3 regions of the Limnomicrobium aquaticum genome follow, and region 3 is predicted to be linked to each of the others. Evidence: predicted binding sites of a transcription regulator. Region 3 holds the regulator's gene; each other region holds the start of a gene.
The links. The regulator PhoB, encoded in region 3, activates phosphate uptake and scavenging genes when phosphate is short. The targets are predictions, from matches to a motif close to TGTCATNNANCTGTCAT.
Positions count from the first base shown of each region.

Region 1: a site for PhoB is predicted at 907-923, ahead of ABID16_RS02555 (DUF47 family protein). Genes of this name have one in related genera too.
Region 2: a site for PhoB is predicted at 1,115-1,131, ahead of ppk2 (polyphosphate kinase 2). Genes of this name have one in related genera too.

Region 1 is NZ_JBEPMB010000001.1:519,576-521,839, reverse strand. It holds gene ABID16_RS02565 (helix-turn-helix transcriptional regulator) at 1-285, shown strand, start outside; gene ABID16_RS02560 (NUDIX hydrolase) at 326-853, opposite strand; gene ABID16_RS02555 (DUF47 family protein) at 976-1,620, shown strand; gene ABID16_RS02550 (inorganic phosphate transporter) at 1,620-2,264, shown strand, end outside.
Region 2 is NZ_JBEPMB010000001.1:328,466-330,729, reverse strand. It holds gene carB (carbamoyl-phosphate synthase large subunit) at 1-432, shown strand, start outside; gene ABID16_RS01655 (hypothetical protein) at 608-946, shown strand; gene ppk2 (polyphosphate kinase 2) at 1,187-2,089, shown strand; gene ABID16_RS01645 (DUF930 domain-containing protein) at 2,235-2,264, shown strand, end outside.
Region 3 is NZ_JBEPMB010000002.1:309,222-311,485, reverse strand. It holds gene phoU (phosphate signaling complex protein PhoU) at 1-454, shown strand, start outside; gene phoB (phosphate regulon transcriptional regulator PhoB) at 470-1,153, shown strand; gene ABID16_RS10115 (CsbD family protein) at 1,316-1,507, shown strand; gene ABID16_RS10110 (GcrA family cell cycle regulator) at 1,611-2,138, opposite strand.

The DNA.
Region 1 (2,264 bases), on a different contig from region 3:
GCTGGTGCGGCCTCGGAAGTGGGCGAACTGGTGGAGGAGCTATCCCGCATCAGCCCGGAATTTGCCTCCCTCTGGCGCCAGAACGAGGTGATTGCGGATATGCAGGGCTTCAAACGCATCCGCCATCCGATCCTCGGCGACGTTGAGCTCGAATATTCCAGCTTCGCGGTCGATGGCCGGCCCGATCTCGACATGGTCGTCTACAACCCGGTGGATCGGGACGTCGGGGAGCGTATCAGGACGATGGTGCACGAGGCGCCCGTAACAGCCATGGAAGCAGCCTGATTTTGCCAAGAACATCGCGCGCGGAACGTTCAAACCGAGCCTATTCAGCCGCTCGCGGCTTGAAATCGATCAGCAGCGATTTTAATTCTATCTCGCGCACCCGCCGCGCCGCCTCGACAGGACTCACCCACGCAATCACCCGCTGGCCAAGTTCCTTGAAGCGCTCATGCAGGGTCTCGGCCTCGATCTGGAAGACATCGACGATGCAGGGAACGACCTCACCGCCGTCGAGTTCCTTCAGATAAGTGTAACGTCCAATGGCCCGTTCCAGCACCTTGCCGCGAACGCCCGCCTCCTCGAAAGCCTCGATGGCGGCGGATTCGGCCAGCGTCTTCTTCTTCACCGGCCAGCCCTTGGGGATGATCCAGTTGCGGCTGCCGCGCGAGGTGATGATCAGGACCTCGATTTCCGCGCCACCGTCCTTGTAGCGGAAACAGAGTGCAGCCGTCTGCTGGCGAAAGGAGCCGCTGAAAAGCGTCTCCGGTCGCTTGGCGAGCTGCTGCAAGAGGGATTGCGCCGGCCCAGATGGCTTTGCCTGTGGCTTTTCAGCCTTTTTCTTTGATTTCATCAGAACCGAGATTGTCAAAATTTGGTTTTTGGAGCAATTGCCTGCGGGGATATATGACAGTTTTGTGACAGTGATCACAAACATGCGTCGACTTCAAGACGCTCAAAGGAAGGGCCGCGACCATGATGGGTTTGTTCCGCAAGCTGATGCCAAGGGAAGACAAGTTCTTCGACATGTTCGTCCGGCACTCCAAGACCGTGGTCGGCGCGGCCGAGGCACTCGAACGGCTGCTGAAGGGCGAGGATGTCGAAGGCAATTGTGCCCGCATCGTCGCGCTCGAAAACGACGCAGACGACATCACCCGCGAAGTGCTGCTGGCCGTGCGCCGCAGCTTCATCACGCCTTTCGATCGTGGCGACATCAAGGATCTGATCCAGTCCATGGATGACGCCGTCGACATGATGCACAAGACGGTGAAGACCATCCGCCTCTTCGAGCAGACAAGCTTCGATCCGCTGATGCAGGAGATGGGTCAGGGCATCGTCAAGGCCGCACATCTCATTGCCGAGGCTGTTCCGCTTCTCGACAAGATGGGCGCGAACGCCCACCGCCTCTCCACCATCGCCGAGGAAGTGACGCGCGTCGAGGGCCGCTCCGACGAGTTGCACGAACAGGGCCTGAAAGACCTCTATCGCCGCCACGGCGCGACCGGCAACGCGATGGCCTATATGGTCGGCAGCGAGCTATACGGCAATCTCGAAAAGATCTTCGACCGCTTCGAGGATGTCGCCAACGAGATCAGCGGCATCCTGATCGAGAATGTCTGATGGACGCCTCGCTCGCCCTCCTGCCGCTCGTCGCCCTCATCTCGGTCGCGCTGTTCTTCGACTTTCTGAACGGCCTGCATGACGCGGCAAACTCGATTGCGACGATTGTCTCCACCCGCGTTCTGCGCCCGCAATATGCGGTCGCCTGGGCGGCCTTCTTCAATTTCATCGCCTTTCTGTTCTTCGGCCTGCATGTCGCCAACACGCTCGGAACCGGCATCATCGATCCCGGCATCGTGACGCCGCAGTTGATCTTCGCGGCGCTGATGGGCGCCATCGTCTGGAATATCGTCACCTGGGTCTTCGGCATCCCGTCGAGTTCGTCACATGCACTCGTCGGCGGCCTCGTTGGCGCTGGCTGGGCCAAGGCGGGCTTCCACGCCGTCGTCTGGGGCGGGCTGAACAAGACGATCGCAGCCATCTTCCTGTCGCCGGCCATCGGCTTCCTGCTGGCGCTGGTCCTCATTCTGCTCGTCTCATGGATCTTCGTGCGCCAGACGCCGTTCGCTGTCGACAAGACTTTCCGCTACATGCAATTCGTCTCCGCCTCGCTCTATTCGCTGGGCCATGGCGGTAACGACGCGCAGAAGACGATGGGCATCATCGCCATCCTGCTCTTCAGCCAGGGGCATCTGGGCTCGACC
Region 2 (2,264 bases), on a different contig from region 3:
GCCAAGTCGCAGCTCGGCGCCGGCGTCGATCTGCCGCGTGAAGGCACCGTCTTCGTCTCCGTTCGCGACGGCGACAAGGACCGCATCCTGCCCGCCATCCGCATCTTGGCCGACATCGGCTTCAAGGTCCTGGCGACCGGCGGCACCCAGCGCTTCCTCGCCGAAAACGGCATTGCCGCAGTCAAGATCAACAAGGTTCTGGAAGGCCGCCCCCATATCGAGGACGCCATCCGCAACCGCCAGGTTCAGCTGGTCTTCAACTCGACGGACGGCAACAAGGCGATCTCCGACTCCAAGTCGCTCCGCCGCGCCGCGCTGATGCAGAAGGTGCCTTACTACACGACCATGTCGGGCGCGCTGGCTGCAGCGGAAGCAATCCGCGCGCTGAAGCAGGGGCAGTTGGAAGTGCGGCCGCTGCAGAGCTATTTCTGAAACAGGCATCGGTCCGCAGCCCAATGCCGGTTGCGGACCAGCCGACGACGCTGCCAAATTACAGGAACTTTTGTGGGTCCGTTACATCCCGCAAAGGCACACTTGACCACATCCCTCTTCCAAGATAGCCCTTTCATCGAGGGGACGTTTACATCTTTGGATTGTGAGGATTTTTATGAAGAAGATTACGGTTCTCCTCCTGTGCGGCTTGGCCGTTTCGGGCTGCACGACCACGCGCGAGAATTACGAAACAGGCGCTGCGGCGCTTGCAGGCAGCAAGAGCCTGCGCAACGAGGTCACCCAGAAATGCATCGCGCATGCGCGATATTCGAATCCCCATGCGAGGCACAACGCAGCTTTGCTGATGGACGTCAGGGATACCGAAGTGGACCGCCTCGCATGTTCGCGGATGGTGAGTGCCGTTGCGAGCGGCCGCCTCTCGTATGAAGAGGCCGCGGCCCTGCATTACGGACGATTGACCCCCAAAATTGTCAAGATACTCCAAGGGCGCTGAAAAGCTGCGCTTCAGTTTGAAGCCGCTGGCAAGACGTTCCATGCTCGCGGCTTCGCACTCTCTCGATCTGGACTTCCATAAACGTTTGGCACCGCACATGTTGTCCTCTGCCCGATAACCGGGATGCAGGCCTTGAGTTTGACCCTGGATCGGCATCTAACAAAAACACGTCACTCATCTGTCACAAGTCCTTCACACAACCCTGCTTCTCTCCGGCAAAACGTGGCAAGGATTTGACGAATGCAATATGACCTCGAGCGCATCAAGACAGAGATCGCGGACAGCTTCGACGAGGAGCTGGAAATGCAGATGGACGAGGATCAGCTTGATGAACTCGTCGTTGATGGCATGACGCACGAGTCCGAGCCGACGCTCGACCGCAAGATCTATTTCCGCGAGCTCTTCCGCCTGCAGCACGAGCTAGTGAAGCTGCAGGACTGGATCCAGCACAAGAAGCTCAAGGTCGTGGTCATCTTCGAAGGCCGCGATTCCGCCGGCAAGGGCGGCGCGATCAAGCGCGTGACGCAGCGCCTCAATCCGCGCGTATGCCGCGTCGTCGCACTCCCCGCTCCCACGGAGCGCGAGCGTCACCAGTGGTATTTCCAGCGCTACACGCCCCACCTGCCGAGCGCTGGCGAAATGGTCCTCTTCGACCGTTCCTGGTATAACCGCGCGGGCGTCGAGCGCGTCATGGGCTTCTGCACCAAGGACGAACTGGAAGAATTCTTCCGCTCCGTGCCGGAATTCGAGCGCATGCTGGTCCGCTCCGGCATCATTCTCATCAAATACTGGTTCTCCATCACCGACGAGGAACAGGAATTCCGCTTCAAGATGCGCATCCACGATCCGCTGAAACAGTGGAAGCTCTCGCCCATGGACCTCGAAAGCCGCGTTCACTGGGAAGACTACACCAAGGCCAAGGAAGAGATGCTCGACCGAACCCATACGCCGGAAACGCCGTGGTGGGTGGTCGAGGCGGTGGACAAGAAGCGCGCCCGCCTGAACTGTATCGCGCATCTCCTCAAGCAGATCCCCTATGAGGACGTGCCGCGCCCGACGATCGACCTGCCCGAGCGCGTCCATCATGACGACTATTACCGCAAGCCGGTGCCCGACGACATGTATGTGCCGAAGCTCTACTGAGGCATCGGTCTGAAGACGAAAACCGCGGGAGGGACCCTGTCTCCTCCCGCGTCGAAAAATCCGCGGCCCTGTCCAAACCGTCCGGCATTTGATATTCCAGCCGCCAAGAGACGAACGGCGACGGAGGCTGAAATTCGTGCGGCGGATGAAGGGGGTTCCGATCGGAGTTGCGGCC
Region 3 (2,264 bases):
GGGCTCGATCCGCATCGCCTCCGACCTGGAACGCGTCGGCGACCTCGGCAAGAACACGGCCAAGCGCGTCATCGCCGTCCAGCAGAGCGGCGTTCCGCGCGCGCTGGCCCGCGGCATGGAACACCTTTCCGAACTGGCTCTTGCCCAGCTCAAGGACGTTCTCGACGTCTACACGACGCGCTCGGCCGAGAAGGCGCAGTCGATCCGCGACCGCGACGAGGAAATCGACGCAATGTACACGTCGCTCTTCCGCGAGCTTCTGACCTACATGATGGAAGATCCGCGCAACATCACATCCTGCACGCATCTTCTCTTCTGCGCCAAGAACATCGAGCGCATCGGAGACCATGCCACGAACATTGCCGAGACGATCTACTACATGACGACCGGCACACAGCCCGACGGCGAGCGCCCAAAGGACGACAACACCGCCACGATGACGGTTCAGGGCTGAAAGCGGTAGAACGTCATGCAGCCGAAAATCACGGTGGTCGAAGACGAGGAGGCGCTGAGCGTCCTCCTCCGTTATAATCTGGAAGCCGAAGGCTACGAGGTCGAGACGATCCTGCGCGGCGACGAGGCGGATATCCGCTTGCAGGAGCAGGTGCCGGATCTCGTTATCCTCGACTGGATGCTGCCGGGCGTGCCGGGTATCGAACTTTGCCGGCGCCTGCGCGCCAGACCGACGACCGAGCGGCTGCCGATCATCATGCTGACGGCGCGCGGCGAGGAAAGTGAGCGAATTCGCGGTCTCTCGACCGGGGCTGACGACTATGTTGTGAAGCCCTTTTCCACGCCGGAGCTGATGGCCCGTGTCAAGGCGATGCTTCGCCGCGCCAAGCCGGAAGTCGTTTCCTCGCAGTTGAAATGCGGCGATATCGAACTGGATCGGGACAGCCATCGCGTTCATCGCCGCTCGCGCGAAGTTCGTCTCGGTCCGACGGAATTCCGCCTGCTGGAATTCTTCATGTCGTCACCCGGCCGCGTCTTCTCGCGCTCGCAGCTTCTGGACGGCGTCTGGGGTCACGACATCTATGTCGATGAACGCACGGTTGACGTCCATATCGGCCGTCTGCGCAAGGCGCTGAACTTCTCCAACATGCCGGACGTCATCCGCACCGTTCGCGGTGCGGGCTATTCGATGGAAGGCTGAGACGTTATTTTGAAGCAAGGCCGCGGCTTGATGAGCCGCGGCCTTGCTTTGTTTCGTGCATTTCACATCGCTATTTTTCGATGTGGCGGGAACCCGATCCGGGTTCAGACGTTCTCCCGACGCAAACGGAATGTGTTTGTTCCGATACAAGGAGAAACGCTCATGAGCAGCACGACTGACAAGATTTCCGGCAAGGCCAACGAACTCGCCGGCAAGGCCAAGCAGGCCGTAGGTAAGGCTGTCGGCGACGACGAAATGCGCGCCAAGGGCGCCGCGCAGGAGGTCAAGGGCAAGGTCCAGACCGCCAAGGGCAATGCCAAGGACGCCATTAAGAACGTGACTGATCGTCTCTGATCCCTCGGATCGGTACCGAATTCCCTCCCGGTTCCCACCCCCTCCCCCAAAACGCAGCGGGCCCCTTTCGGGGCCCGTTTCATTTTGTGCTGTCTGTCTGACATCAGCGGCCGGCGCGGCGGCGCTCGGCGGACGGCTGGTAGGCAAGCCGCGCATGATAGGTGCAGTAGGGCGAGCTGTCCGGGCTGTCGTTGCCACAGAAGTGGAAGTCGTCCTTCATCGGATCGCCGACCGGCCACTTGCAGGTGCGCTCGGTCAGTTCCGTCAGCGCAAGGCGACGCGAGATCGGCACGACCACGTTGGACGCCGGCTGCACTTCGGTCTCGTAATAGACTTCGGTCTCGACCTCTTCCTTCAGCATGGTTGCGCCCTGCGCACGGGTGACCGTGCGGGTTACGGTGCGCGGCATGAAAGACTGCGAACGCGGCGCTGCTGCAGCAGCCTGGCGCTTGGCCGGACGCGCAGTTGCCGCGCCGCCTGCCTTGGCCCGGCCCGGCAGGCACAGGCGATGCACCTTGCCGATGACCGCGTTGCGGCTGACACCGCCAAGCTGGGCAGCGATCTGGCTGGCGCTCAAGCCCTCGGACCACAATTTCTTCAGTCTTTCGACGCGCTCGTCTGTCCAGCCCATCGTCATCGTATAATCCGCTCCTTGTGCCTCGCAGAATCCACCACCGAGGCCGCGGAGGGGTTCCGCTGCCGGGATACGCGCTTACAGTGTGGTGACTAGTTCCGCCGCATGCGATCTAGTAATTAT